DNA from 3 places in the Cytobacillus sp. Hz8 genome. Region 3 is predicted to be linked to each of the others. Evidence: riboswitches for the same ligand, from Rfam matches in the RefSeq annotation. Region 3 holds a riboswitch; each other region holds the start of a gene.

Region 1 (10,531 bases), on a different contig from region 3:
TCACCTCTTCTTATGGTTCTCGAAAACAATAGAAGGGGTTTTTTTATACCTTCTAAATCATTAAACATATAGGATTAATCGGAATAAAGGAGGAAGAAGGACGTTGGAAGAATTACAACGAAAAGATCAGCTGATACACGAACTCCTTCTATCAGGTGTTTACAAAAAGGGAAACCGACACCTATTTGAGCTTTCATTGTCTGATTTAGAGAGTGTGTATCATGAAATTAAACTTAAGGAGAAATTTATTCAAATACAAAAAGGGGAATAAGTGAATGAGTAAACATTTTCATGTTCAATGGGAAAAAGAAGAATTAATGGCATCGATGGATTTTCCAAATGATTTTAACCCATTTCTACGGTATCCACTGATTATTATCTGTCATGGCTTTATTGGAAGTCGAATTGGTGTGAATCGATTATTTGTCAAGACTGCAGACGAGCTAGTTCGTGATGGGTTCATTGTAATTCGCTTTGATTATGCAGGATGTGGGGAAAGCACAGGAATTTACGGTGGAATCGGACTTTCGGGGATGATTGAGCAAACTCAAGCAGTGATTCAATATGCACGTGCGCTTTCATTTATTGAACAAGACAATATAACACTATTAGGGCATAGCTTGGGCGGCGCAACTGCGCTATTAACGGCAATTCATGATAATAATATTAGAAATCTTATTCTTTGGTCTGCAGTAGGCCAACCTTTTGAAGATATTGAACTAATTATTGGGAAAAAGAACGTTGACTCATTAGAAACAAAGGATAAAATTAATTATTTAGGATATGATTTTACAAACTCCTATTTTCAATCATTGAAGAAATATCATCCCCTTTTTGAGCTAAAGGGATATAGTGGAAATGTTTTGCTTATTCATGGAACGGCAGATGAGGAAATTCCTGTTACTTACTGTGCCAAATACGAGCAATCCTTTTTAAATAGAGAGAAAGGAACCGTTATTAGAAAAGAGATAAAAGGGGCTAACCATATTTTTTCTGATGGGGGACATTTTGTTGAACTCCTTCATATTACAAAAGAATGGTTATCTAGGCAGCAACAGATTGCAACAAATTCCTTTCGCAACATTCAACCATAACAATAAAAAACACAAGAACCATCTTTTACGTTATCCGTTAGATGATTCTTGTGTTTTTTTTGATATAAATAATCTTTTTTCGTTTTAGTTTTCCTTGTTCGCATATCTGTGTAAACAAAAGGACTGCGGTTGTCAGCCGGATTTCTTTTCCCTTCTCGAACCAGTTTGGCTCTTAGCTTCTTTGCTTGTGATTTAGCCATGAGATGACCCCCTATTTCCATTTTTTCTTTTATTATAAAGGAATCATTTGCAAATGAGAAGTTTTAGTATCGATATTGACTTATACTAAACGCAACTCTTGACCTGATGTTTTCCTCATTATTAAGTGAACCCCCAAAAAAGATATAGAGAAGCTCGAAGTATATTATATAATCGTCAGATAGTTTCTATAATCAAAGTGAAATCATAGATTGAAAAACTTGTTTTAAGAGATGGGGAAATAATAATGGAAATAATCAATACGGATATTGATAAACTATTAGAGTCGACAATGGATTTAGAAGATGAAAATATTCACGGTATGTTGTTGACCTTTGAAATTGATCAATTGTTAGAAAAAACTCAAGATTGGTAATTAAGATCTTTTATTTATGGATTGGCTGAAACCATGAAACCTAAAATTTATCCTTTTAAATGAATTTGCGTTGGTATATAATGTATTTATTAACATAATAACGTAACCACAAGGGGAGCGAATTGCTGAGAGTGAACGGCTTGACTGTTCAGACCCTATGAACCTGTTAGATAATGCTAGCGCAGGGATGTGGATTGTTTGCATTTGTTTATTTGTTTTGCAGATTATTCTCCCCTTGAGGTTTCGTTGAAAACAAAAAGGGGAGATTTTTTATGAAGAAATTGAGCTTGATTGCCATGATTGAAGCAGCCTTTTTCGCAGCGTTTGCACTCATTCTCGATTTATTACCATCTATTAAATTGACACCAGCTGTATCCATTTCATTTGCAATGGTGCCGATACTGATCATCGCCTTTCGCTGGGGCGTGAAGGTTAGCTTTCTATCAGGGTTTTTGTGGGGATTACTGCAAATTGCCGTTGGGGATGTTCAGCCGCTTTCAGCCTTGCAGCTGATTATTGAATATTTTATTGCATTTGCCTGTATTGGGGCAGCCGGTTTATTTTATCTGCCAATTCAAAATGCGATTCGCAATCAAGATAAAAAGCGCCTCGTTCTCTATGTGATTGCGGCGACATTTGTCGGCAGCTATGCTCGTTACTTTTGGCATTTTCTTGCTGGTTTTATTTACTGGGGTCAATATGCGCCAAAAGGCATGAATCCAGTATGGTACTCATTTATTGTTAATGGTGGAACAGGTCTTGGTGCAGCAATTTTTTGTTCTATTATCCTTGTGATTCTTGTTCCTTCTGCTTCAAGACTTTTTATTAGAAAGGCACTTCCAATAGAAACATCTAATCGCCATGCGTCATAAAGTGAGTCAAAGCCACTTCCTCTATTATTTGGGGAAGTGGCTTTTTTGTATTCGTGTGTTTTTTCTTTGGTTGATACTGTCTCAAGGGAGATTATTTTTTTTATGATATAGGTTTACTCCTCAAGTACCCAATTGAATATTTTTGCGCGCAAGGAAAAAATGCTGTGAAATATAGCAAAAACATTACTGGATTTCATTTTTCAAACCACAACAGAGTAAATATTATTTCTTCCTGAAACCTATAAATGTTAGTCTGGTTCTTTTTTATTAAGAAAAAATCAATTTAACCTGCATACATTTATACGAAAGGCTATTTTGGAGGTGGTTGTATATGATAGAAAAGATCCAGAATGTGAGAGAAGAATTATTGCTTAGCATACAGGGATTAACCGACCAGGAGTTTAATGTAAAGGTGGAAGTGGAGGACTGGAGTATAGCTCAGATCTTCATGCATTTATTTTTATTAGAGCGGGTCATGACAAGATCGATAAAAGATCAGCTTGAAGGCGGCTCATTAGTTACTGTGGAAGACAAGCCTGTTCATTTAACTGTGATTAGAAAGAAAAAATTAAAGGCTCCGTCTTTTCTTGAGCCTAAAGATCGATTTTATTCATTTGAAGAGGTCGTGAATAAATTATCAAAGTCACGCCAGGCTTTGATAGAAGTGGTTCGTAATGCGGATGAATCGTCCCTTAAACAAAAAGCGATTCCACACCCTGCCTTTGGACAGCTAAACTTAAAGCAAGTGGTTGAATTTATCGGCTATCACGAGCAACGGCATATAAGACAAATTGAAGAAATCAAGCAGAAAATTAATCAGCTTAAGTAAATCAAGAGAAAATCTTGTACGATGAATATTTTTGCTAAATTATAGGATGAGTTTGTTTGAAAACGCATACGTTAATTTTTCTATTCGCTGTTTTCCCAAAGATTATAGTTATTGAACTATATTATACCAAAAGCATCAAAGTTTACGTAAAGAGCCTTTCTATAAGATCAGACAATATATTGATATTGCATTCTCTGACTAAAAACCAAAACCACCAGTTCACGATGGTTTTGATTCTTATGATCTATTTATATAGGAAAGTACCAGTTGAATTGGCGGTGTCGCTATATTGCACTCGATACTGCTTTGGTGTGATTCCACAGTACTTTTTAAATAAGGAGGTATAATAGCTTTGATTACAAAATTTAAAAAGGTTTGCGATATCAGAAATAGGTAAGGAATCAAGAATTAAAAAATATTTTGAATCTTCAATTCGTTTTTTATTTATATATTCTGTCACACTTAGACCCACTTCATTTTTAAAAACTTGTGACAAATAACTTGGGTGTATTTTTAAGTGGGAAGCGATCTTCTCTAATGAAAGATCATTCAAAATTTCATGATGAATAAATGAAATTGCCTTATTTACAACATATTGATAGGTGGTTTTTTGTTCATTTTTTAAGGTTTTAATAAAAGTATAGAGCATATTGTATTCAAGCTCTCTAATCTCATTGAGAATATCGGTTTCCTCGATTTTCTGTATAAAAGCATCGCTTAAATTGAATGCCGTTTCAGGATCGACTCCGCCATAGATGATTGCCCTTGTAAATAAAGTGCAAGAGCAGATAAGGGAATTTTTTAAAGACCTTCTTGTATCTTTTGCAAGAACGGGACGCTCTAAATTATTGATTTCTCTTAGTACCCGTTCTGCTTCCTCTTGTTCACCCTTGGAAATGCTATTTAATAATTTCTGTTCTAATGTAAAGGAAGGATGAAAGTAGAAATTATTTTGATTGGCGGTTCTGATTTCCAAAAATTTCTTTATCATGCTTTTATGATGACTTGAATCAATCGTTTTCATAAAAAATGACCTCATTTATATAAAATAATTAATAAAAACTTAATATTTTTAATATAACTGTCATTATTTTACCATTAAAATAAAGACATGTTATAAAAAGGGAGGAACTAAAAATGAAAAGTTTTAAAACAAAATTGATAGCGCTATCATTAGTTTCTAGTTTAGCCTTAGTCGGATGTAACAGTGACTCGGGTAGTGACAAATCGAAAGACACCAGTTCAAAAGATACAAAGACTTCAGAACAAATTGTTTTAAAATTTGCAGCTCAAAATGATAATACTCCTGCTACAAAAGCATTAATTGATCAATTTAATAAAGAAAACAAAAAATATGATGTTAAATGGGTTGAAATGACCAATGACTCTGCACAAATGCATGATCAGCTATTAAACTCTTTATCCAGCGGTTCCAGTGAATATGATGTCATGTCACTTGATGTTGTCTGGGCTGGTGAATTTGCAGGTGCAGGCTATTTAAGTCCAATTGATGTCAACATGCAAAAAGATTCATTGCAAAAAGAAGATTATAATGCTGGGTCTATGGCCTCAGGAAACTATAAAGGTAAACAATATACGCTTCCATTCTTCCCTGACTTAGGTCTATTATATTTCCGCAAAGACATCGTTAGCAAGGAAGATGCAGCAAAACTTGAAAGCGGAGATTATACTTATGATGACTTATATGCAATGGCTCAAAAATATACCGGCAAAAACAATACCAATATTGGATTTGCTTATCAATCAAAACAATATGAAGGCTTGACGGTTAACCTTACTGAGTTCACTAACTCCTATAAAGATGTAACTGGTGGACTTGAAATGATGCGTAAATTTGCAACCGCGAAATTCACACCTAAGAACATCTTAAACTATATGGAAGGAGAAACTCATACTGCATTTGAACAAGGAAAAGCCGTGTTTGCCCGTAACTGGCCATATGCCTTTGGACGTATTAAAGGAAAAGAAGATGGCGTAACGGTTTCTGTTGATAATGTAGGCATTGCTCCACTTCCAAATGGCGGTGCAGTTGGTGGTTGGTTACTAAGCATCAACAAGGCTTCTAAAAATGCAGAAGGAGCTTGGGAATTCATCAAATTTGCTGCTGGTGAAGAAGGACAAAAAATTATGTCTACTCAAGGTGGATATTTACCTGGTTACAATGCTCTCTTAACAAATGATGAAGTAAAAGCAGCTAATGCAATGTTAGGCTATACAGGATTCCAAAATGCTCTTAAAGAAACAATCGCCCGTCCAGTATCACCTGATTATTCAAAAGTCTCTGATACGATCCAAGTTAATGCTCACAAATATTTAAGCTCTGGTACTGGCTTAGAAGATGTTGCTAAAAAGATTGAAGAGGCAACAAAAGCGGAATAACAAGAGTGAGAATAGGTTTGGAGATAAGTGGAGGCTCTAATGTATCGAATTAGAGCCTCTTTACATCATAGACTGCGATTTTCTTTTGAGAATCATCATGTAGCATAGAGAAAATTGTCATGTTCATCTCTCTCCAAGAAAGGATGAATATTATGAAAAAGCTTGGATTTAAGGGATTTCTATTTCTTGTACCGCTTTTGGTTTTATTAGGAGTCTTTTCCTTATGGCCAGTTGTTCAATCATTCGCCTATACATTTTTTGACTATCAGCTTAATGATCAGCAAAAAGCAGGCTTGTATGTGAAAGAGCGATTTAATGTAGATTTATTCAATGAAACATCATTATATGTTTCAATGTTTTTAAATGAGGAAGAAAACAAGATTTCGGATCCAACTGATAAAGAAAAAATTGCTGATATGGTGACCCGAGTTGATGACGTGGCTAAACAATACAGCAAAGAGAAAAAAGTCATTACAATCAGCAAAAAGCAGAGAGCAGAAGTGGAGAAACTGTATAAAGATTCCTCCGCTCTCGTGAAAGTATTAAATGAGAAATATGAACTTATTCATAAAAAGGATTTACCTGAATTAATTGATGACTTTCAGCATAGCATCATTCCTTCCAATTTTATTGGTTTAGATGGATATAAGAAAGCATTAACCGATGAGAGAATAGGAACTGCCTTTTGGAATACGATTCTCTTCACGGTTGTATCCGTATTTCTAGAGTTTGTTCTTGGCCTTGGTCTTGCTTTGATTTTGAACAAAGCAATGTTTGGACGCGGATTAATTCGAACAACCTCTTTAATTCCATGGGCCATACCGACAGCGGTTGCCGCATTAATGTGGAGCTATTTATACGATGGAAACAGCGGGGTTATCGCCATGTTCTTTGAAAATCTTGGGATTGTAAAAGATTCTAGGGAACTTCTACTCTCAGCACATGGTGCGATGATGTCAACCATACTAGCCGATGTTTGGAAGACCACTCCATATATGGCTTTATTGCTGCTTGCCGGACTACAGAATATATCACCTGCCCTTTATGAGGCAGCTTCGATTGACGGAGCAGGTAAAATTCAATCCTTCTTCCGAGTTACTTTACCACTCCTTAAACCTTCTATACTAGTCGCATTATTGTTCCGGACCTTGGATGCATTCCGCGTTTTTGACTTAATTTACGTTTTAACTGGTGGTGGACCTGGAGGAGCAACCGAGACCTTATCGATTTACACATACAAGGTCATGTTTGCCCAAACAAACTTTGGTTACGGTTCCGTCATCGTTATGCTAATGTTCGTATGCGTTGCCATCATCGCGATTATATTCGTCAAAGTCCTTGGAACAAACTTAATGGAAAAGAGCTAAAGGAGGGGTAGTAGGATGAAATCGGCAAAACGAAAGCTTTGGATTACATTTGCAATTTTTGTCATTGTCTACTTATTTGCGATGGTTTTCCCGTTTTTTTGGATATTTATTACCTCCTTTAAAACATCAGGAGAAATCTTTGGAGATGGAGCATTCCGTGTGATCCCACATGCTCCAACTTTAAAAAACTATATCATCGTACTTTTTGATAAAGGGATTTTAAATGCGGTTAAGAACAGCTTAATTGTTGCAACGACCACAACAGTCTATGTGATTATCGTAGCGACATTCACAGCTTATGCAATCTCGCGTTTTGAGTTTAAAGGTAAGAATATATTATTGGGATTGATTTTAGCAGTATCCATGTTCCCACAAATGATAATAACTGGTCCTGTGTACAATTTATTTTTACACTTGCATTGGCTAAATAGCTATGCGATTGTATTACCGTTCTCAACGATTACATTGCCAATGGCTGTTTGGATTTTGGTAACGCATTTTAATCAGATACCACTTGCATTAGAGGAGTCGGCACGGATAGATGGAGCCACTTCGCTGCAAATTCTTTATAAAGTTATTTTTCCGCTGGCAGCACCAGGTGTTTTTACGACAGCCATTATTACCTTTATCGCTGCGTGGAATGAATTTTTATTAACGATTACCATGAACCCAGACCAAGAGTATCATACAGTACCAGTAGGGATTTCATTTTTGCGAACCCAATTTGAAATTCTTTGGGGTGAGGTATCCGCTGCGACAGCGATTGTGACGATACCAACTTTGATAATCGTTTTGTTCTTTCAAAAGCAAATCGTTTCTGGGCTTACCACTGGTGGTGTAAAGGAATAGTTTTTTCGATTAAAGTTTCAGCACCAAAAGTATGGGCAATCGGCACATGTCCGATTGCTCCTTAATTCATATTTTTTAAGTTACCTTTTTATCAACGTAAACGTTTTCGTTACAGAGAGAAAATGTTGGATTCAAAAATTGATTTGATACACAACTAAGAGAAGTAAAGAGGTGTCCTGTTATGTCATGGAAAATAAGGTCAAGTAATTTAAATTTAGATAACCTCTTGATTGAAGAAAGTTTATTTTTTACTGGAAATGGGTATTTGGGAGTTAGAGGAAATTTTGAAGAAGGGTATAAGCAAGTTTCTAAAACGATTCGAGGCACATATATTAATGCTTTTTATGATATTGTGGAAATTCCTTATGCTGAAAAGCATCATGGATTCCCTGATACACAGCAAAAATTATTAAATATCATTGATTCACAAACCATCGAAATTGCAATCGTTCATGATGGAATCGAGGAATGGTTCTCTCTTTTTCAAAATTCAGGCGAGGTTATTTCTTATGAACGAGTCCTTCATCTAGATAAAGGGTTCTCCGAAAGGATCATCCACTGGCGCTCTCCTTCAGGAAAAGAAGTGAAGCTTAATTTCAAACGTCTTGCATCGTTCACAAGGCTTGAACAGTTTATTCAAGAAATTATCATTGAACCAGTAAACTATAAAGGAAAAGTGAAAATTCGCTCAACAGTAAATGGGGATGTTTCAAATTTTATCGATTTGTCAGATCCAAGAGTAGCATCTGGACATGCGAAAAGATTGAACGTTACGGAAACAAGAATGGAACAGGAAATCGTCGCTGTAGAAGTGAAGACTTTAGCATCCAATCTAAAAGCTGCGTGCGCTGTAACATATGACATCAGTAGCCAGGCCAAAATCGAACATAAGAAAAATGAAAAAGAGATTGAATCTATCTTTTGTTTTGATTTAAAACGTGCAACGACTTTTACAAAAAGAAGTATTTATACGGATACATTGCGTCATGGTCAAGATCCAATTATGAGAGCGATTGAATTACAAAATCATCAATCCTTTCAAGAAGCTCTTCATGAGCAAGCAAAATATCTGTCTGATTTTTGGCACCATGCAGATGTACAAATCGAAGGAGATCTTAAGCTCCAAGAAGGAATTCGCTTCAATTTGTATCATTTGCTTCAATCTACCGGACGGGATCACCACTCTAATATTGCAGCGAAAGGGTTATCTGGTGAAGGGTATGAAGGCCATTATTTCTGGGATACAGAAATTTTTATGGTTCCTGTGTTTCTTTTAACAAAACCTGAACTCGCGAAACAATTACTCCTTTATCGCTACTCCATTTTGGATACAGCAAAATTACGGGCAAAAGAAATGGGGCATCAAAAAGGGGCTTTATTCCCTTGGAGGACGATATCCGGTTCAGAATGCTCTTCCTATCATCCATCAGGTACCGCTCAATACCATATTAGTGCGGATATTGCTTATAGCTATATTCAGTATTATTTTGCAACTCATGATGAGGAATTTCTAACCAATTATGGGGCAGAACTTTTAATGGAAACGGCTAGACTTTGGACAGAAGTTGGCCATTACGATCACGGATTCTTTAAGATTGATATGGTGACGGGACCGGATGAATACACCTGCCTCGTTAATAATAATTATTATACGAATGTCATGGCGAAGCATAATTTAACCTTTGCGGCCAAAGCCTATTGGTACTTAAAGGATCATGCTCCCAAGCAATATGTTCATTTGCAGCAAAAAATGGGGATTAGCGATGAAGAGACTTTAGAATGGGAAAATGCCGCACGTGATATGTATTTGCCTTATAATGAAGAATATGGCATTAATCCTCAAGATGATTCATTTCTGCAAAAAGCAGTATGGGATTTTGAACATACGAGAGAGGATCAATACCCACTTTTGCTCCATTATCATCCGCTAACTTTGTACCGTTATCAAGTTTGCAAACAAGCGGATACCGTATTGGCTCATTTTCTTCTGGAGGATGAACAGAATTTAGAAGTGATGAAGCGATCATTTGATTATTATGAGAAAATCACCACTCATGATTCCTCCCTTTCTTCTTGCATTTTTAGCATCATGGCTTGTAAGTGTGGATATTATGAAAAGGCTTATCATTATTTTATTGAGACGGCAAGGTTAGATTTAGATAATACTCATGGAAACACGAAGGATGGCCTTCATATGGCAAATATGGGCGGAGCATGGATGGCAATTGTATTCGGTTTTGCAGGACTTCGAATAAAAGAAACAGGAATATCGTTTCAACCTTCTATCCCTGAAAAATGGGAGACTTACTCATTTCCAATTCAGTTCGATGATTCTCTTGTTCAGGTAACCATTAAAAAGGATCGCATCTCATTTAATCTTGAAGAAGGGGATTTTTTAGCGATTAAAGTGTATGAAGCAGACTATCTTCTAAGGAAAAATCAAACGACTGAAATTTTGCTGAGAAAATAAAAGATAAAAAGGATAAACCTTAAGCTTAGGTCTATCCTTTTTTGATGGGAAGATGGGAAGATGGAAGTATGCATTA
Region 2 (10,531 bases), on a different contig from region 3:
AAATAAAATAGAGCAATATCATTGGGAGAAAGTGGTGGTCGACCCGGTCATGATCGCAAAAGGAGGGGCATCGCTCCTGCAACGAGAAGCAGTGACGGCATTAAAGCAATATTTGTTGCCACTTGCATACGTAATTACTCCTAACATTCCAGAGGCAGAGGTTTTAACGAATATGTCGATCCATACATATGAAGAAAAATTAACTGCGGCAAAAAAACTGCATGCTTTGGGAGCAAAAAATGTCGTGATAAAAGGTGGTCATGAAGAAAATCAAGAGAAAGCGGAGGACCTATTGTTTGATGGGCAAGATGTCATGACATTTACGAGTAAAAGAATGCGAACCAAAAATACCCATGGCACAGGTTGTACCTTTTCAGCAGCGATTACGGCAGAGTTAGCCAAAGGGGCAAACGTTCATAAAGCAGTGGCAACAGCGAAGGACTTTATACAAGCAGCCATTGAGGATCAGCTGTTTATTGGTCAGGGGCATGGTCCAACGAATCATTGGGCTTACCGAAAAAAGCAGCATCATCAAAGGGTGGTAATGAATCATGAGGTTAAATGATGAGTTTGAGCTAAGAGAGGCATTAAAGGTTTATTTGATATTAGGAAGTCCTAATTGTAAGCATCGTCCTGCAGAGGTTTTAAAGGCGGCGATTGAAGGAGGAATTACCTTTTTCCAATACAGGGAAAAAGGAATTGGAGCTTTCACGGGAAGTAAAAAATACCAGCTTGCAAAAGAGCTACAGCAAATCTGTCGAGAACACCATATTCCATTTATTGTGAATGATGATATTGAATTGGCGATAGCACTTGGTGCAGACGGGGTTCATATCGGGCAAGAGGATGAATCCATTGAGTCTGTAAGAAAGAGGGTTGGTAATAAAATCATTGGCGTATCTGTTCATAGCTTTGAAGAAGCCATCAAGGCAATCGAAGGGGGAGCTGATTATTTTGGAATGGGACCGATTTTTCCAACTAAAACGAAGGCGGATGCAAAGACTCCAAAGGGAACCACTTTAATTGAGCAATTTCGCAATTGGGGAATAACGATTCCAATTGTGGGAATTGGTGGAATTACGGAAAATAATGCAGGGGCTGTAATAAAGGCAGGGGCTGATGGGGTTTCTGTCATCACGGCCATTAGCGAGGCCCATTCTCCAAAGGAAGTGGCTAAAGCTATAAGGAAAAACGTCGAAGCCGATTTATGATTTTAGAGATTTGAAAATTTAAATATGAGCACTGGGGGAGCCAGGGGAAAACTTGGCTGAGAATAGTTCATTTAGATCTTAAACCCTTGCACCTGATCTGGTTCGTACCAGCGTAGGAAAGTGAATTTATCCGATTCATTTTATCATGTCGATTGGTCATGCATGTTAATCAGGTCATCCCTTCAGTGCGAGTAAAGCAATGGGGATTTTTTTATGAGGAAAACTTACAAAATGACAGTAACCGCAATGTTCATTGCTATAGGTACATTGTCAAGTAATCTCTTTTATATACCGATTGGATTTACAAAAGTATTTCCAGTTCAGCATTTTATCAATGTATTGTCAGCCGTTTTATTAGGACCTTATTATGCGGTGAGCCAAGCCTTATGTATCTCAATTTTGAGAAATCTGATGGGGACGGGTTCTATTTTTGCTTTTCCAGGAAGTATGGTTGGGGCATTGCTTGCGTCCCTTTTATATAAGAGAACCCAAAAACTGTTTATGGCGTTTTGTGGTGAGGTATTTGGAACAGGAATTCTTGGGGCCATGCTTTCTTATCCCATTTCTGTTTTATTACTTGGTCAAAAAGCAGCTTTATTTGGCTTTATTCCGTTATTTATTTTTAGTTCGATTGTTGGTGCTTTTTTGGGAGCGATGATTCTTTCCATCTTTGTAAAGAAAAAGGTAGCCATTTTTCAGCCAAAAGGAAAACCCGTGAAATGACGAATTGAAAGGAGTATGAATCATGCAGCAGGAGAAATTAATCAATCAATTAGAGGTGATTTTGAAGGCTGAATCCATTTCGGATGAGGCTTTTAATCAAGTGGCATTACATATATTTGCTTATCAGTATTCCAACAATCTTCCCTTTCGAAAATTTTGTGTTCAAAAAGGAAAAACCATTAGAACAGTGAAATCGTGGAAGGACATTCCGTCTGTTCCGATTCAGGCCTTTAAAGAGGTACCGCTTACCTGTACGCCAAAAGAGGAGTCCGAGCGATATTTTATGACAAGTGGAACAACAAGCGGTGTAAAAGGGAAACATTATCATCCCACTTTACAAATCTGGGATCTTTCGATGAAAACCAATTTTAAAAAATGCCTTATGAAAGGGATTGAAAGGATTCGCATGGGAATATTATTTCCTTCAGAAGCGGAATTGCCCAATTCCTCACTAGCTCGTTATCTGGCTCTTGCTAAGGATGAGTTTGGGACAAAGGATAGCCAATATTTAATGGACGAAAATGGCATTAAGTTTGATCTGCTTGTAAAGGAATTAGAGAATGCGGAGCGTACAGGTGAGCCTTATTCTTTATTAGGGGCAACTTTTAGCTTTGTTCATTTATTTGCTGAATTTGATAAACGCAAGCTTCAATTTCAATTACCTGCTGGAAGCAGAATTTTAGATACTGGCGGGTTTAAAAACCAGTCAAAGGAATTAGAGCTTGCTGAATTTTATCATGAATTAACAAGATTCTTGGGTGTCTCAAGAAAAGATTGTATCAACATGTACGGAATGACGGAATTAAGCTCACAATTATATGATTCTGGAAATGAACAGGTCCCTGCAGTCAAATTTGGCCCGCATTGGCTGCGAACAAGAATCATTCATCCTTTGACTGGAGAAGAAATGTCAGAAGGAGAGAAAGGGGTCATTGTTCATTGTGACTTGGCTAACTTTAACTCTGTGACGACGATTATGACGGAGGATTTAGGAGTGAAGGTCAAAGATGGTTTTCATCTTTTAGGGAGAGTACAAGGAACAGAGGCTAAGGGCTGTTCGATAACGGCTGAGGAATTTATTCATGCGTCCATTGGGCAAAAAATATGAGAGAAAGAATAGGATATCTTCCGAACATCGGGGAAGAAAGCTTTGAGTTGAAAATTCTGTCCTTTGAGGGAAGATTGGGAAAGGTTGAATTTGAGATTCCTCTTCTATCTCAAAGGCAGTTGGAGAAGGTCATTGCCACAGTCAAAAAAGCGAGTGCCACCGTATTAAAATCAATGACTGTTACAGAAATCATTTCCATCATTGATCGTGCAATTGAGACTATGCTTGATCGAAATTCACCATATAGAAGGATGGCGGAAGAATTACTGCCAATTGTGACAGGATATGACGCTGAAATGATTCGGCTCGGGCTAACAAGATTTTTGAAAAAGTTTCGTAAACCTGAGCTTCAGCGTTTTGTTATTGAGGACTTTGATAACCCGCTTGTTTTAGATGATTTTCAGCCCCGCATTAAGGGTGGATATTCAAAAGCGATGGGCCCCGATTTGATTTTCCATGTTTGGGCAGGAAATGTTCCAGCCCTTCCATTATGGAGTTTGATTTCTGGACTACTTGTGAAGGGGGGGAATATAGGAAAGGTTTCGAGCTCTGAGCCCTTATTTGCGGGTTGGTTTGCGCAAATATTGGTTGATATATGCCCGCGATTGGCGGATACTTTGGCCATTGTTTGGTGGAAGGGCGGAGATGAAGAACGAGAAAAGGTGATTTTGCCCTCTTCAGATGTGGTGGTTGGTTACGGAGGGAATCACTCATTAGAATCCTTGCGTAAAAGGGCTCCTCACACTACCCGTTTCCTAGCTTTTGGACATAAGATCAGCTTTGGAGTCATAGGGAATTCGACATTAGATACACGGAAAGTATGGAAATTAGCTCATCAGGCTGCATTCGATATGATCCAATTCGACCAGCAGGGCTGCTATTCACCGCAAATCTATTATGTTCAAAAAGGCGGCAAGATTGCACCTTCGGAATTTGCTAAATATCTGGCACACGAGCTTGAAAGCTTTGAGAAACGATTTCCAAGAAGGGGGTTATCTTTTGAGGAAGTGATGGAGGTAAATGAGTGGAGAAATCAAGAAGAAATCTCAATCTATTCAAACAATAATAAAGAATTGTTGTCGGCACATGATGGTCGCTGGATGGTGGTGTATGAAGAAGATGCCCCATTCTCTCCGACTTGTTTAAATCGGGTCGTTAAGGTGATAACCTTTGATGATATCGATGACATTGCGGCAAGCATTCAACCATACCACAGCTTTTTGCAGACAGTGGGAATAGCAGCGACGCCAAATGAACTATTTCAATGGGCACAAGAGTTAGGAAAAGCTGGTGTAACTAGAGTTACTGCAATAGGTGAAATGACTTCCCCTGAATCAGGCTGGCATCATGATGGCCGTTTTAATCTACTGGATCTCGTGCAAATGGTGGATATTGAATCATCAGCCAAACTGCTTGCAGATGATTTGGCTTCATATCACGAATAGGAGGAGAAACATGAGCTTTTTGTCCTTACAGGATGTTTCATTTAGCTATGATCAAAATCATCTAATTGTTGATGAAATTAATTTTGAACTTGAAAAGGGGAAATTTCATAGTTTACTAGGAAAAAGCGGCTGTGGAAAAACAACACTATTAAAACTTGCTGCAGGTTTACTAGTTCCCAACAAAGGAACCATTCAGCTTCAGAGGGAAAGAATGAAGCCTTCTAACCATATTGGTTTTGTTTTTCAATCCCCCACTTTATTAGAATGGAAAACCGTCTTGGAAAATGTGCTTCTACCCGTCTCTCTTAAAAGAAAAGTGATGAAGGAAGATAGAGAAAAGGCAGAGTCCCTCTTAGAAGGAATGGGATTAGCTTCTACTATGCAGAAATATCCAATGATGCTTTCAGGTGGCCAGCAAAGTCGAGTATCCATTGCAAGAGCACTCATTCAAACTCCTTCGTTGCTATTTTTAGATGAGCCTTTTGCGGCATTAGATGCAATTACGAGGGAGGAGCTTCAAGAGGATTTACGGAGAATATGTGATCAAAATCAAATGACCGTATTGTTTGTGACTCATGATATTTCGGAAGCCGTTTATTTATCGGACCGATTAGCAGTGATGGAGGCAGGGAGAATCATTTTAGATTTAGCCATCAACATGCAAGACAGACGAAACCCTAAAATCAGATACACTCAAAACTTTAATGAGATGTGCTTAAAAATTCGCAACGTCATAAGTGGGGAAAATAGATGAAAAAGACCTCTTTATTCTCTTGTTTCTTATTCGTCATCATTCTTTTTATATGGGAGGAGATGGCAAGGGGGATATCTGAGCTTGTCCTTCCTGCACCATCAACCATCATCACAACCCTTTATGATGGATTAAAAAGCGGCTATTATATGCCACATATTATTCACACCAGCCTTGAGATTGGAATTGGTCTGCTGATTGGAAGCATTTTAGGAATTATCATAGGCGTTTGGATGGGGGAGGCGGCCATAGTCCGCAAGATCCTTTCTCCATATGTCATTGCCAGTCAGGCCGTACCAAAGCTTGCATTAGCCCCATTATTTATCCTTTGGTTTGGATTTGGGATCCAATCAAAGATTGTCATTACGGCGTTAATCTGTTTTTTCCCATTGATGGAAAATACAGTTACGGCTATCCAATACACGGATTCGCAAAAAATTGAACTATTTCGGGTCCTTGGTGCTAGCCGCTGGCAAATGCTTTTTCACTTAAAAATTCCATCAGGTTTGCCCAGTATCATGGCTGGATTTCGTGTTGCTGCGATTCTCGCGGTTGTTGGAGCTGTGGTTGGCGAATTTATTGGTGGCAGTGAGGGTTTAGGTGCCATGATTATCGCCTCCCAAGGGATGATGGATACACCGATGATGTTTTCCATTTTAATTTTAGTGACGATGTTAGGGATTATTATTTATCAGTTTGTTTATTTAATAGAGAAAAGATTATTTCGATATAAGCGAGATCATCATAAAAGAAAGTAGGGAGTAAATGCAATGAAATATAAAGGAATTTTGCCTATAGCTGTTATACTCTTATTGTTTTTAGCATCATGTTCATCTAAGAATGTTTCTCAACAAAAGGAGCTCAAAAAGGTAATAGTGGCAAACTGGAGCCAGCCAATATCTGAGCAAACGAATCTGTTAGTTGATGAGAAAAAGCATTTTTTCCAGGATAGGGGACTTACGATTGATTTGATTCCAGGAGAAGGTGGAGGAGATGCAATCAAGAATATTCTCTCTGGGAAGGCGGATATTGCCTTTACCGATCCTGGGTCCGTGTATTTCGCCATGAATCAAGGGGCAAAATTAAAGATTATCTATAATATTTATCCACAAAATGTCTTTAATATTGTTTCGTTAAAAAAGAATCATATCACGAGACCGGAGGACTTAAAGGGAAAAAGAATTGGGGTATACAGTCTTACTAGTGGGACAAGACAAAATCTGCTTGTGCTTCTCAATCAAGTAGGACTTTCAGAAAAAGATGTCAAAATCGTTGAAACAGGTCTTTTGAATTTTGCTCCACTCATGCAGGGGCAGGTGGATGCAACTGCTGCAACCGATACGGGTCTTGTGACAGCAAGGGAAAAAGGATTAGGAATGGTCAATGTACTTAATGTAAAAGACTATTTAAATCTTCCAAGTGATGTCTTTGTCGTGACCGAAAAAACCTATAATGAGAAAAAGAAACTACTTAAGAAATTTATCGAAGCTTACCAAAAAAGTGCTGAATGGATGATCCAACAGCCTGAGGAAGCAGCAAAGCTTGCGAAGCAATATGCTATTGATGGAAAGGATGAAAAACGGAATTTAGAAATCATTCAAATTCGGAATGAATCAAGTATTTCAGATGTAACGAAGAAAGAAGGATTAGGAGCACTTGATTCTTTGCTTTTACAAAAGGGTGCTGACACGTATATGGAATTAGGTTTAATTCAAAAGAAGATTAATATGAAGAATGCAGTAACAGATGAATTTCTGCCAACACCAAATTAGGGGGTGGAATCTTTGGGGAAATTTAATCAAAAAAAAGTTCTTGTGACAGGCTCAAGCAGAGGAATTGGTGCAGCAATTGCCAAAGGATTCGCAAGTGAAGGAGCCATGGTCATTGTGAACTATCTTCAAAATGAAGAGGCTGCAGATAGGGTTGTAACCGATTGTATCAATCTTGGGGGAGATGCATGGGCGATTCAATGTGATGTTACGAAGGAATTAGAGGTTGATAGACTAATAGAGGAAATAGAGCTTGAGGCTGGCTCATTAGATGTTGTGGTCAATAATGCCTTTAAACCATATTTGTTTAACCCGGAAAAGCGAAAAAGGTTTACGGAGCTCACATGGAAGGATTATCAAGAGCAAATCGACGGGGCATTAAGATCGACCTATTATATTTGTCAAAGGGTCACATCATTAATGAATAAACAAATGAGTGGGAGCATTGTGAATATCGCAACCAATCTAGTCGAAAATCCAATCATTCCATACCATGATTATACAACAGCAAAATCTGCGTTAATTGGCTTTAGCCGTAACCTTGCTATGGAATTAGGTCCACTTGGGATTCGGGTGAATTGTGTTGCTCCTGGGTTAGTGTATCCAACTGATGCGAGCAGGGAAACAAAAGAAGAGGTGAAAGAATTGATTATCTCACAAACTCCGCTAAGAAGAATTGCTCAACCGGAGGATATTGTAGGTCCGGTTCTTTTCCTGGCCTCAGACTGGAGTCAGTTTATTACCGGTCAGACCTTGATTGTTGATGGTGGTCTTGTTATGCGTTAGTACTATGTTGTTAATTGAACAATTTCAGATCAATTCCTGATTATGATGGGTTCCATTCGCTAACAGGTTAAAATCGGGCTTCACATGTTTTGGAATTACAAGAAGAAGCTACAACTCTTGAAGAGACAGTAGAAAAAGGATATGAAAACCTAGTATATACAGTAGAGAATAGATGTAGAATTAAAAAAGTTAGAGGTAGGACGGGTTTCGAAAAGCATTATGAGAAACTCGTCCTGTTTTGTTTTATAGGATGGAAATTATATGAATAATATGAAAGTTTAGTAGAGATATTTTTACTAGGAAAAATATAGTATGATGAATTTATCTATACAAGGATTTGTGGCTTATTAGGTTAAGAGGTGAAATAATGTTATGAGATTAGTAAAGCTAGATCAATGCCCAGCTGGTGTGAAACTGGGAAAATCGATTTATAATGAAAATGGGGCTGTACTATTGGCACAAGGGACATATTTAACCAATAGTTTAATAGAAAGATTGAAGCAATTTCATATATTTACCATACATATTGAAGATGAATTATCGGAAGGGATTGAAATTGTTGAATCAATTCCAGAAGAATTACGGATAGAAGCTCAAAATGTCATAACAGAAGGTTTAAATGCAATTATTGAATTAAATACTAATTCCTCCAATTTCCAAGGGATGATGAAGTCAGGAAGAGCCGTAAGAAGTATGCAAAAAGTCTTTCGAGATTTATTAAATAGCTTAAATGAGAATCAAACTGCCTTAAATTTATTGGCAACAACAAAGGTCTACGAAAATTATGTCTACACACACAGTCTTAACGTTTCAATTTATGCTTGCCAATTAGCCATTGAGAATGGCCTACCAATACCCAAAATTGAAGAAATTGGTTTAGCAGCAATGCTTCATGATCTAGGAAAACTGCATATTCCAAGGGAAATAATTAACAAACCTGGGAAACTAACAGATGAAGAATATGCTTTGATAAAGACCCATTGTGAGATTGGATTTGATCTTGTCAAACAGGTTCATGAGATTCCGATACCGGTTTCTCATGGGGCATTACAACATCATGAAAGAATCGATGGTGCTGGTTATCCAAGGGGTTTAAAGGGCGAAGAGATTCATAAATATGCCAGAATCATCAGTGTGGCTGATGTGTTTGATGCAGTTACAAGTACCCGATCCTATCGGCAGGCTTTGTTACCGCACCAAGGAATTGAAGTGTTATTTGGGGGATATGAGACTCAATTTGAGGGCAAACAAGTTCAGTTATTTAAAGAGTGTATAGCCATCTATCCTCCTGGATTAACGGTAAAATTAAATGATGGTCGTACTGCGATAGTAACTAAATATAATTTTAATGCGGTTGGGCGTCCTGAAATAAGGATTATCAAGGACGAGGAAAATCAAGACATCCAGCCGTATGAGATCAATTTAGGAGATCCCAAACATTTAATACTAGAAATAGTTGAAGCTGATGCACTTTTGAATGTTTAATTAAGGGAGAGCGGGTCTTGGCTTTCTCTCCTCTCTTATATTTTTCATATCAGATAATAGTCTAAATTCTACTTGAGAATATATGTTCCCCTGTGATAAACTATTAGTAAAAAAATACCAAGGGGTGACTAATATGGATAAAGTATCCTTTATTGCGTACGAGTTATACCATTCTACTAATGATGCAAACAATCGTAAAATGGCCCTGGAGCTTTTAAGAGGAGAGACGACTATAAAGGAAATTTCAAAAGATAAGGTACTTAAAGGCAGTGTGAATGCTGCACAGGAGAAGTATAAACGATTTGATTTTTTTTCACATTCCAATGAATATGCAGAAATTGTTTCTTTTATAGAAGAACATTTCTACTCAGCACCTATGTAAAAACCTCAATGAACCCTCATCATTTTATTCTATTTTTCAATATATAATTTGTTTATTTCATGAATATTTATGTTATTTTAGGAGGAAGAACAAAATTAACTTTTAATGCAAAGGTGAATAATCATGGCTCACAATATGAAAATAGACAAACCTAAGATCCCTCAAAACCTACTCCCAGCAAATTTTCAAGATATTTATTATGTAGAGGATCTCTATCTGAATAAATGCATCATAGCCAATTGTGTAATTGATCGGGAAAAAATCGAAAAAATTCAATTCTCAGAAGTCGTTTTCCAAAATGTTACCTTCAGTGATGTTTGCTTTAAAAATATTGAATTAATAGATGCTATTTTTGAACATTGCGATTTATCCAATGCCGATTTAATGGAAGCCATTATGAGAAGGGTTGAATTTAAAGATTCGAAAATCCTTGGTGTTAACTTGGCAGAAGCCAATTTAGGAAGTGTCCTATTTGATGAGTGTAACTTAAACCTAAGTTCTTTTGGATATAGCAGCATGAAGCAAGTGAAATTCAATCAATGTTCCTTACGGAGTGCCGATTTTTATGAATGCCACTTTAATAAAGTAGACTTCGATCAGTGTGACCTTAATGATGTGAATTTTTCCCGAACACCACTACGCGGGATTGATCTAAGCAATTCACAATTTGAAAGAATGAATGTTGAATTGGAAAATTTGGCGGGCTGTGAGGTTTCACCTGAACAAGCTATTGGCTTTGCAGCATTGATAGGATTGAAGATTAAAGAATAGAAAACCATCAAGTGAATGGATGAATAATGGAAAAACCTACATTAATCGTGATGCTTTCTTGATCCAAATGATACGATGCCCATTTTAAAATATAAAAGCG
Region 3 (10,531 bases):
ATATTCGCTTGAATTTTAAAAATAAATCCGGAAAAATCCTCTGATAAAGGATCAATTCTTCCTTCAGATGTATTGCGTGCCTGAGGTGACGGAGCGAATTGTAAATAAGTTTCCAGGAAGGTTTGCACACCAAAATTAGTTAACGCACTACCAAAGAAAACAGGGGTTAGCGACCCTTCCAAAACTCTCTCCCGTGAAAATTCATTTCCTGCCTCATTCAAAAGCATAATTTCCTCAAGCGTTTGATCATACAAACCAGATTGCTTTAGAGAATGATCTCCTTCAATTTCGCCATCATCGTTTAAAGGGATATAACGTTCTGTTTCATCCACTCTAAATTGCTCAATCCGATTATAGAAACGGTCATAAATTCCTAAAAACTCTTTTCCCATTCCAATTGGCCAGTTCATTGGATAAGATTCAATATTCATAACTTCTTCCAATTCAGCCAGCAATTCTAATGGTTGTTTCCCTTGACGATCTAATTTATTGATAAAGGTAAAAATAGGAATTCCACGCATGCGACAAACTTTAAATAATTTTAATGTTTGTTCCTCAATCCCTTTAGCCGAATCAATAATCATAACTGCACTATCGACCGCTGTTAATGTACGATAAGTATCTTCACTGAAGTCTTGGTGTCCTGGTGTATCTAGAATATTAACACGGCATCCATGATAATCAAACTGCATCACACTCGAGGTAACCGAAATTCCTCTTTGCTTTTCTATTTCCATCCAGTCACTGGTCGCATACTTCCCAGTTTTCTTCCCTTTAACCGTCCCAGCATCACGAATTGCACCACCAAATAACAGAAGCTTTTCCGTTAAAGTCGTTTTTCCCGCATCCGGGTGGGAGATAATCGCAAAGGTCCGACGAGATAAGACTTCCTCTTTAATATTTTTTGCCATATATTTCTTTTCCTCTCTTCATGCAAACAATATAAACCGCAATTTTAATCTTATCTTTCTAAAGGAAAGTTTGCAATGTTCCTTACTTATTTTCTCATGAAGAATCCCTAAAAAGTATTCTATATAGAAAGGTAGACGAATATCCACCATTTGAATGATTTTATTAAAAAACTCCCCATTTCATTAAATCCTTGATATCATAGTCATGAATTGGAGGAACTATTGCTAATGAAAAAAAAGATCACAATGATGTTTTTCTTATGCTTGATTCTGCTTGTTGCATGTTCACAAGCAACAGACTCGAAAGGATTTACAGGGAAAGTCGTTTATGTCGTTGATGGCGATACGATAGATGTAAAGCTTGCAAATGGAAAGGAAGAGCGAATTCGGATGCTTCTTGTGGATACTCCTGAGACAAAGCATCCAACTAAACCAGTACAACCATTTGGACCAGAGGCATCTGCATTTACAAAAAAAACATTACTACATCAACAGGTTCAATTAGAGCTTGATGTAAGTGAACGTGATCAGTATGGGAGATTATTAGCCTATGTCTATCTCAATGGAAAAATGTATAATGAAACTCTGCTCGAAGAAGGATTAGCTCGAGTCGTTGTATATGCATCAAATACAAAATACGTCGATGAATTTAAGGCCATTCAAAAAAAGGCTCAAGAAAAAGAAATAGGAATTTGGTCATTGGAAAATTACCGTACTGAGGAAAAGAAACAGGCAGAAAACGAGGAAAAAATTCCTAATCAAAAATGCAAGATTAAAGGAAATATTAATTCGCGTGGAGAAAAAATTTATCATACCCCCGATTCTCCGTCATATAAGCAAACAAAACCAGAAAATGGTTTTGTACCAAAAACGAAGCAGAAGCTGCCGGCTTTAGAGCACCAAAATAGAAATGGGAAGGCAAATACCGCGCCTTCCCTTGTTATTATTATTTATATTCAAGAACAACGTCTTCTAGTGGTAGTCTAGTTGATTTAAATGGATCTTGAGCAGCTTTTCCTAAAGCAATTAAAACTATGGGAAAATAGCGTTCATTTACATTGTACTTTTCTACAAATTGATTCTTGTCAAAACCACCCATAATGACTGTATCATATCCTCTATCTTTAGCAATCAATGTTAGCTGCATGGTCACTAAGCCGGCATCGAAAGAAGCAATATTTATGCGTGCTTCAACAGGAGCTGCTGGGTAGGTGTTATTGGAACTTTGAATCAAACGGTTCATATTGGCTTCATCCATAAAGCCTGCTTCAAATGCACTATGATAGATCTTTTCTACATTTTTATACATTTCCTTATCCCCCAATACTGCAATCACAGCTGAGGATGTCTCTACTTGCTCTTGATTATAGGCAATGGCTTTTAGTTCTTTTTTAATATTTTTGTCTTGAAAAATGATAAAGCGCCAAGGTTGAAGATTACTGGATGATGGCGCAAGTGTTGCTTCTTTTAATATTGCTTCAATTTCTTCCTTTGAAATCATAAACTCTGGATCATATTTTCTAACAGAATGGCGTTCTTTAATTACTTCTGATAAAGTTTTATTTGCTACTGTCGTCATGTTTTTTTACCTCCTATTAGTCAACTGCTTACTTTTAGTAAGTACAGTTGCATCTTACTATTTCCATAATCATTCGTCAAGAATAATGACTTTTCCTTTCAAATATTCATATCCTTACTAGTCAAATGGATTAAATCTGCTATAATGAGATAGAAATTAATTGAATAGGTAAGAATATTAGGGGAACCAGTTGTGCTGGCTGAGAGTACATCCATATAAGATGTAGACCCTTTGAACCTGATCTGGATGAGACCAGCGTAGGAAACATATTCAGTTATTTTATGTTTATTTATTTGCGCCCAGGTTCATTGCCTGGGTGCTTTTATTTTTTACTAACGGAAGGAAGATTATCATGAAAAAAATAGGTCTAGCCATCATTTCGCTTCTTCTATTATTAAGCGGATGTACCGGCAAAGAGCAGTCAAACAAATCAGCTGAAAAGAAAAAGGAACTGAAAAAGGTGACTGTCGTTCTTGATTGGACACCAAACACGAACCATACAGGTCTTTATGTAGCAAAGGCTAAAGGATATTTCGAGCAAGAGGGACTTGATGTTGATATTATCCAACCGGGAGAAGCTGGTGCTGATCAATTAGTCGCTTCTGGTAAAGCTGAATTTGGAGTGAGTTATCAGGAAGGTGTTACACTAGCGAGGATTCAAGGAGTTCCTTTAGTATCGATTGCTGCTGTCATTCAACATAATACATCTGGTTTTGCTTCACCTGTTGCCAAAAATATTAAAAGCCCAAAAGATTTTGAAGGACATACATACGGTGGCTGGGGTTCACCTATTGAAAAGTCCGTCATCACCTCACTTATGGAACAAGAACATGCAGATGTAAAGAAAGTGGATATTATCAATATAGGGGACACCGATTTCTTTACTGCAGTTAAGAGAGATATTGATTTCGCATGGATTTATTATGGATGGACAGGAATTGAATCAGAGCTTCGCGGCGAAAAACTGAACATGATTTATTTAACAGATTACTCTAAGAAGTTAGATTACTACACTCCTGTTTTAACCTCTAATGAAAAGATGATAAAGGAAAAACCTGAAACAGTTAAAGCATTTATGAAAGCTGCAGCGAAAGGATATAAGTATGCGATCAAGAATCCCGATGACTCTGCGCAAATCTTAATTAAGGCAGCTCCTGATTTAAATGAAAACCTTGTAAAGAAAAGTCAGGAATGGCTTTCTCCGAAATATCAAGATGATGCAAAGGAATGGGGCTATCAAAGCAAGGAGGTTTGGGATAATTATGCAACATGGATGTATGATCATGGATTATTAGAGAAAAAGCTTGATTCAGAAAAAGCTTTCACAAATGAATTTTTACCAAAATAAGGAGCGAGAGACATGGCAAATGCACTTATAAGTATTCAAATCATCCCAAAAACAAAAAACGGGGAAAACGTCATTCCATATGTTGATGAAGCTATTAAAGTCATTCAGGATTCAGGAGTCAACTATGAAGTTCATCCTTTGGAAACAACCATGGAAGGAGAATTATCTCAGCTCTTTACCATTATTACGAAGATGAATCAACGTATGATTGAAATCGGAAGTCCAAACGTGATTTCTCAAGTAAAAATTCTTTACCAACCAGAGGGAATTACAATGGATCAATTAACGGAGAAATATCGATAATGAAGAGTTTACTTCGAAAAGGATGGAGACCATTTATGGTTCTCCTCCTTATTCTTATTATTTGGGAATTGGCGGTTCGGTTAGCAAAAGTACCAGGATGGCTGCTTCCATCACCTAGTGCCATATTTCTAGAAGGGATCAATGATTGGACAAGCTTCCTTCCTCATTTAGTGTCTACTATTAAATTATCATTGCTTGGATTATTGATTGGATCAGGGATTGGTTTTTTAACGGCTATCTTGCTTCATCTTATTCCTGCATTTGAATCAGCCTTCTATCCTTTGCTTATATTATCGCAAAATGTGCCGATTATTGTCCTTGCTCCTCTCCTTATTATTTGGTTTGGATTTGGGTTATTGCCAAAATTAATTGTGATCACTCTTGTATGTTTTTTTCCAATTACTGTCGCAGCATTAGATGGGTTTAAGCAAACCACACCTGAATTGAAATCATATATGATTATGGCAGGAGCAAAACGGCTCCAATTGTTTCAAAAGCTTGAGTTTCCCTTTGCCCTTCCAGCGATTTTTTCGGGACTGAAAATTTCTGCTACATATAGCGTCATGGGTGCGGTAATCTCCGAATGGCTCGGAGCAAAATCAGGAATTGGAGTATATATGACATTAGCTTCATCATCGTTTCAAACAGCAAAGGTTTTTGTAGCCATTTTTATTATTATGATTTTAAGTCTTCTCTTTATCGCTATTATTACCCTGTTTGAACGAAGATGGATTCGTTGGCAGAGGAAAGGAGAGCATTAAAGTGAGCATCTTATCCATAAACAAGGTTTCGTTTGGATTTCAGCAGCAGCCCGTTTTGAAAGATTTCAGTTTAACGGTAAATGAAGGAGAATTTATCTCTGTTTTAGGGCCATCAGGAAGTGGAAAAAGTACTTTGCTCCATCTCATTGGAGGGACCCTAACCCCTGATAATGGCATCATAACCCTGAATAAAGAAATGATTAATGGCAAGAGAGGTTTGATAAGCTATATGCCTCAAACACCATCTCTTTTCCCATGGAGAACCATTTTAAAAAATGTTACCCTAGGCCAGGAGATTAAAGGTAAGATTGATCATGATAAGGCAATAGAGATGCTGCAAAAAGCAGGTCTAGGAGATTATTTGAAAGCCTATCCCGATGAATTATCCGGGGGAATGAAGCAAAGAGTCTCATTCATTCGAGCATTGCTTAGCCCACAATCCGTCATTCTTCTGGATGAACCTTTCTCTGCATTAGATGAATTCACAAAATTGGAAATGCAAAAATGGCTCTTATCTATTTGGGAAAGCAATCGAAAGACGATTTTGTTTGTTACCCATAGCATTGAAGAAGCCTTGTTTTTATCCGACCGGATTGTGGTATTAACCAATAAACCAGCGAGCATTGCGCGTATTTTCGATGTTCCCTACACGAGACCTCGAAGTGAAACGCTTTTGCTTGAGGAACAATTTCTTGAATGGAAAAAATCCATTTATTATACTTTAACCGCAAAGGATCGTGTTTCCGTTGGAAAATAAAATGGTTGATTCGCACATTCATTTAGATCAATATCAAGATGACGAAATCAAGTTTATCCTTAACCATGAGTTATCAGTTGAGGCGTTAATCACCGTCTCAACTGATCTCAGTTCCTGTAAAAGAAACTTATCCTTATCAAATATTTATCCAAAGGTACATACCGCTTTTGGCTATCATCCCGAGCAACCTCTTCCTTCCGATGAGGAATTATCATCCTTAATGAATTGGATGAGCCAGCATTCTAATCATATGGTTGCCGTTGGCGAGGTCGGCCTTCCATATTATTTAAGATTAAAAGAAGGAACAAACTCATTTCCATTGGAACCATATATTTCAATATTGAAAGAATTTATTAAATTTGCAAAAGTATGGGATAAGCCCATAATCCTTCACGCTGTCTACGATGATGCGCCGCTTGTGTGTGACTTATTAGAACAATACTCCATACAAAAAGCACATTTTCATTGGTTCAAAGGGGATCAAATGACAGTAGAGCGGATGATTAAAAATGGATATTATATATCCTATACTCCAGACCTCATTTACGAAAAAGAAATTCAACAACTAGCTCTCGCTTACCCATTAGAACAAATATTTATCGAAACAGATGGGCCATGGCCATTTGAGGGTCCCTTTCATGGAAAAAGAACAAATCCTTTGATGATGAAACTATCCATTCAAAAATTAGCAGAACTAAAAAATAAATCAGAAGAAATCATTTATTCACAAATACTCACACAGACGAAAAAATTTTACATGATTAAATAAATATGTACCTATTGATTACAAACAAAAGCAGGGAATTCCCTGCTTTCGTTCATTCCTTCTTACCAAGTAAAGCAAGCTGCTCCTACAATAATGAGAAGGATAAATAACACTACGATTAACGCAAACGCTGCACCGAAACCGAAACCACCGTATCCACAGCCGCCGAAGCCACCATATCCATATCCGAATGGCATACATTAACCCCCCCTATTTACGCTTAATGAAATCCTCCAAATCCCCATGAAGCACCGATAATAATCAACAAAATAAAGAGTACTACCAATAAAGCAAATCCTGCATTATAACCAACTGCGCCTGACATGCTCATACCTCCCTTATTTGAATTCCCTATATCCTATTCCATTCACCTAATATGTGCGATTAGACAAACACACATTTTTTCTGAAAAGTCTATAGGCGTTCGACCGCTTTTATCCCACTCTTAACGGACAGTAAGACTCCCACTTAAAGATTCTGAGATACGAAGAAGATAAGTGGGAGATCAACTGTCCGTAAAGGTCCGATAAGTTAAACTAACCATCAGTGGGGGTTGAATGGCAGACTAAAAGCGCGACGTCAATCACAACTTCTGCACTAGCACGTCCTGTGCGTCGAAAACACCCACTGATGGAAGTTTCACTTTATAAGACTGAAAACACCCTTTCTATCAATCTAATTTTTAACAATTTACATATTTTCGCAATTTTTTATCCGGTTACGCATATGTTTATCAAGAAATACGGATTTATAGGGGGATAAAAGAGAAAATGAATAGATATGATCGACATTCTCAAAAAAAGAAACTACTTTTCTATAAGACTCTATTTATTTTTACTAGTGTCCTAATCATTGGATTCTTTTCTATTCATCTTTATTTAAAAAGTTTAATCAAAATTGATACGCCAAATAAAGATTTGGGAAGAAAAATAATTATCGAAATGCCGAATGGAAAGGATATTTATACGTATGAAAATTTGATAATTAATGAGGATGGGAAGTTGCTTTACAAAGGTGAGCGAAATACTCTCGATTTGACAGGTGGAAAAATAATTTACAAAAAATGGAAATAGGGTCAGGATATTTCCTGCCCTATTTTTTACTAAATTTTAAAATTGGAAGAAATGATATTTGCCTTCCTTAAAGTTTCAAAGACAATAACAATCGCAGGTCCAACAAATAATCCGATTAGACCCAAAATTTTAAAACCAAGATAGAGACTAATTAATGAGGCAAGCGCAGAAATCCCGAGATTAGAGGCATACACCTTTGGCTCTATAATTCTTCTCACAACGGTTATGATTAAAAAGAGAACAATTAAACCAAACCCAAACAGTTCATTTTGCTGCAATATCGCGACAATTCCCCAAGGCACAAGCACAGAGCCTGTTCCTAATATAGGGAGTATATCTACGACCACAATGATAAGGGAAAATAGAAGAACATGTGGTGCCTTCAGGATCGTCAATCCGATAAAAGCCAAGAGGAAGGTTAAAAGGCTGAAAATAATTTGCGCTTTTATGAACCCTACACCAGCTTTAGTTAATTGATGAATAACTAAAGTTACTTTTTTCGTGGTCTCCAACGTTAAATGATTTTTGATATTTGTCTTAATTTTTTGCAGTTCAAGACTAATTAGAAATAATGCAACCAAATAAATGAGGAACTCAATCAAAAATCCTGGAATAGCCGTAATCAAGTTAATCATTGCTTGGAGGATTCCTTGAAGGAAGGAGTCTAACGAATTGACGCTATTTTCAATCGTTTTCTCCGTAGATTTAATCACATCTTTTGGAAGAGTTTGTGAATACTGTTCCCACATTTTGATAAGTGGTAAAATGGCTGTCACGTAAAAATCATTAACATATGTCGGTGTATTTTGTGACAAATTAACTATTTGCTTAACGATGGTAGCAAACAGATTATACCCAAGTATAATTAAAATTAATAAATAAAATAGAAAGGCTGAAATTACTGCCTGCAATCGACTGAACTTAAATCTCTTCTGAAACCATGAAACAAGACCTTCAAGCAATACTGCTGTTGCCAGAGCAAAGATTAAAGGTAATCCATAAGGAATGAGCAAAAACAAAATGATAATTGAAGCCAAGATGATAATTCTTTTTTTCCACATTATGATACTCCTCTGTGATTCTCCGTTACGATTATAAAAAAAATATGTTTAATAAGATACACTTATTGTTATTGTATCATTAAACACTATGTTAGACCGTGAATATTATGTAAAATGTTTATATTATATTTATCTTCTTTTAAAGGCTAAGCCATGAGTAGATGGACTTAGCCTTATTCAATTTATGACCTAATTAAAACCCGTATCCAAAAGGTGGGTATGGGTATGGGTATGGGTACCCATAGCCATAATATGGTGGAGCAAGTAAAGACCCGGCAGCTAATCCACCTAAAAATCCTAATGGTAATCCCCATCCGCCAAACCCAAAACCAAATGGTCTTCCAAACCCAAAGCCGAATGGTCTTCCAAAGCCGAAGCCAAATGGTCTCCCAAAACCAAATGGTCTTCCGAAGCCAAAGCCAAATGGTCTCCCAAAACCAAATGGTCTTCCGAAGCCAAAGCCGAACGGTCTTCTTTCCATAGATCCGTCCATTAATTCTGGCTGAGGAAATTCGGGCATATACTGCATATTTGAATTCATTACAAATCCTCCTCTTTGTCATTTTATTTTTATTTCACACTAAAGAATATGCATAAATCTTATAATGGCATGGGTATTTGCCCGAATAAAGTAAAATGACCTCTATTCAATATAGAGATCATCATCTAGTTATTTCCTAATTATTCATATCATGTTCTTTTATCATATGAACTTTCTTGGGTTATACATACATATGTGATTGATTATAAAGATGTACACGATTCCTACCGTTATTTTTCCCAAAATATAATGCCTCGTCAGCTTGTTGAATTAACTCTTCAATCGTATTTTGCTCCGTTGGAATGATAGTAGCTACCCCAAGACTAATTGTAATAATATTAGATGTTTTTGAGGTTAAGTGTTCTATTGCTAAAGCCTCAATCCCTTTTCGTACCCTTTCAGCAAATACAATTGCTTCCTCTTCTTTTGTGTATGGAAGGATGATCCCAAATTCTTCACCACCATAACGAGATACCGTATATGAATCAGCACTCGCTATCTCAACTAATTTCTTCGCAACTCTTCTTAAGCACTCGTCTCCGCCCATATGTCCATAAGTATCGTTATATGCTTTAAAGTGATCAATATCTAAAAGGATAAATGAAAGAGGATAACCTTCAAGTGAATGATTCCATTCTTTCTGAATTTTATAATCAAAATAACGCCGATTGGTTATTTCAGTTAATCCATCAAGGTTGGTAAGATTCTTCATTCTCCACACTAAGTTTTTCCGGTCTGTTACATCCGTTCTTACTGTTACATACTGTTTGATTTTCCCATCCTTCATAAAAGGCACAATAGTTGTCTCAAACCATGAAAAATGACCATCCTTTGATAGATTTCTTATCTCTCCCTTCCATATCCGACCTGCCTGAATCGTATCCCACAATTCTTGAAACAATTCTTTTGAATGATACCCACTATTAAACATCCGATGCGTGTTCCCGATAATTTCCGAACGTGAAAAGCCAGAGACTTCAACAAATTTATCATTTACATATGTGATGACACCATATTTATTTGTCATGCTGACAATGGAAGCTTCATCAAGGGCGCATTTCATATCTTGCAATTCTTGTAAAGTCTCATTCATTTGTTCTTGAAGACGAACCGTGTGCTTGATATAATTTATTAGCTTATTTATTAATAGCCCACTTACTGCCGATATAAACCAAAAGGAAACAAGGATGGGAAGTAGATTATGATAATCATGAATTAATAGGAAAAGTACCAAAGTTGTGCTGAAAATGCAGTATAAATTCATGTATAACCAGCTATTTTTTTTGCTAAGAGTCACGATGAAACCACTCATAACCCCCATATTAATGGCATTCAATAATCCAATATAAGATGGGATATTAAAACCATCAATAAAGAAAAAACGATTTATTCCAATTAATAGCCCGGTGATGATTGCAGCTGGCAATCCTC

Evidence for each region. Region 3 has a riboswitch for thiamine pyrophosphate ahead of ACE38V_RS02480 (ABC transporter substrate-binding protein). Riboswitches for the same ligand answer to the same signal wherever they lie in the genome.
Region 1: linked by a shared signal. The riboswitch ahead of thiT (energy-coupled thiamine transporter ThiT) and the one ahead of ACE38V_RS02480 (ABC transporter substrate-binding protein) in region 3 are both predicted to bind thiamine pyrophosphate.
Region 2: linked by a shared signal. The riboswitch ahead of thiW (energy coupling factor transporter S component ThiW) and the one ahead of ACE38V_RS02480 (ABC transporter substrate-binding protein) in region 3 are both predicted to bind thiamine pyrophosphate.

The regions. Positions count from the first base shown of each region.
Region 1 is NZ_JBHKFI010000006.1:172,171-182,701, reverse strand. Features, by position in the region: gene ACE38V_RS10195 (Fur-regulated basic protein FbpA) at 104-271, shown strand; gene ACE38V_RS10190 (alpha/beta hydrolase family protein) at 276-1,094, shown strand; gene ACE38V_RS10185 (hypothetical protein) at 1,085-1,294, opposite strand; gene ACE38V_RS10180 (hypothetical protein) at 1,540-1,668, shown strand; TPP riboswitch at 1,770-1,873, shown strand; gene thiT (energy-coupled thiamine transporter ThiT) at 1,941-2,540, shown strand; gene ACE38V_RS10170 (DinB family protein) at 2,872-3,369, shown strand; gene ACE38V_RS10165 (AraC family transcriptional regulator) at 3,614-4,393, opposite strand; gene ACE38V_RS10160 (extracellular solute-binding protein) at 4,507-5,769, shown strand; gene ACE38V_RS10155 (ABC transporter permease subunit) at 5,922-7,136, shown strand; gene ACE38V_RS10150 (carbohydrate ABC transporter permease) at 7,152-7,985, shown strand; gene ACE38V_RS10145 (glycoside hydrolase family 65 protein) at 8,167-10,455, shown strand.
Region 2 is NZ_JBHKFI010000012.1:28,204-38,734, forward strand. Features, by position in the region: gene thiD (bifunctional hydroxymethylpyrimidine kinase/phosphomethylpyrimidine kinase) at 1-565, shown strand, start outside; gene thiE (thiamine phosphate synthase) at 552-1,211, shown strand; TPP riboswitch at 1,235-1,347, shown strand; gene thiW (energy coupling factor transporter S component ThiW) at 1,425-1,934, shown strand; gene ACE38V_RS14890 (LuxE/PaaK family acyltransferase) at 1,957-3,042, shown strand; gene ACE38V_RS14895 (acyl-CoA reductase) at 3,039-4,487, shown strand; gene ACE38V_RS14900 (ABC transporter ATP-binding protein) at 4,498-5,241, shown strand; gene ACE38V_RS14905 (ABC transporter permease) at 5,238-5,996, shown strand; gene ACE38V_RS14910 (ABC transporter substrate-binding protein) at 6,009-7,010, shown strand; gene ACE38V_RS14915 (3-oxoacyl-ACP reductase) at 7,023-7,793, shown strand; gene ACE38V_RS14920 (HD-GYP domain-containing protein) at 8,166-9,278, shown strand; gene ACE38V_RS14925 (hypothetical protein) at 9,412-9,660, shown strand; gene ACE38V_RS14930 (pentapeptide repeat-containing protein) at 9,784-10,431, shown strand.
Region 3 is NZ_JBHKFI010000001.1:494,996-505,526, reverse strand. Features, by position in the region: gene ACE38V_RS02495 (peptide chain release factor 3) at 1-911, opposite strand, end outside; gene ACE38V_RS02490 (thermonuclease family protein) at 1,140-1,898, shown strand; gene ACE38V_RS02485 (nitroreductase family protein) at 1,858-2,490, opposite strand; TPP riboswitch at 2,660-2,772, shown strand; gene ACE38V_RS02480 (ABC transporter substrate-binding protein) at 2,843-3,838, shown strand; gene ACE38V_RS02475 (thiamine-binding protein) at 3,851-4,141, shown strand; gene ACE38V_RS02470 (ABC transporter permease) at 4,141-4,902, shown strand; gene ACE38V_RS02465 (ABC transporter ATP-binding protein) at 4,904-5,659, shown strand; gene ACE38V_RS02460 (TatD family hydrolase) at 5,649-6,428, shown strand; gene ACE38V_RS02455 (YjcZ family sporulation protein) at 6,488-6,622, opposite strand; gene ACE38V_RS02450 (YjcZ family sporulation protein) at 6,646-6,750, opposite strand; gene ACE38V_RS02445 (hypothetical protein) at 7,196-7,498, shown strand; gene ytvI (sporulation integral membrane protein YtvI) at 7,528-8,559, opposite strand; gene ACE38V_RS02435 (hypothetical protein) at 8,753-9,052, opposite strand; gene ACE38V_RS02430 (diguanylate cyclase domain-containing protein) at 9,282-10,531, opposite strand, start outside.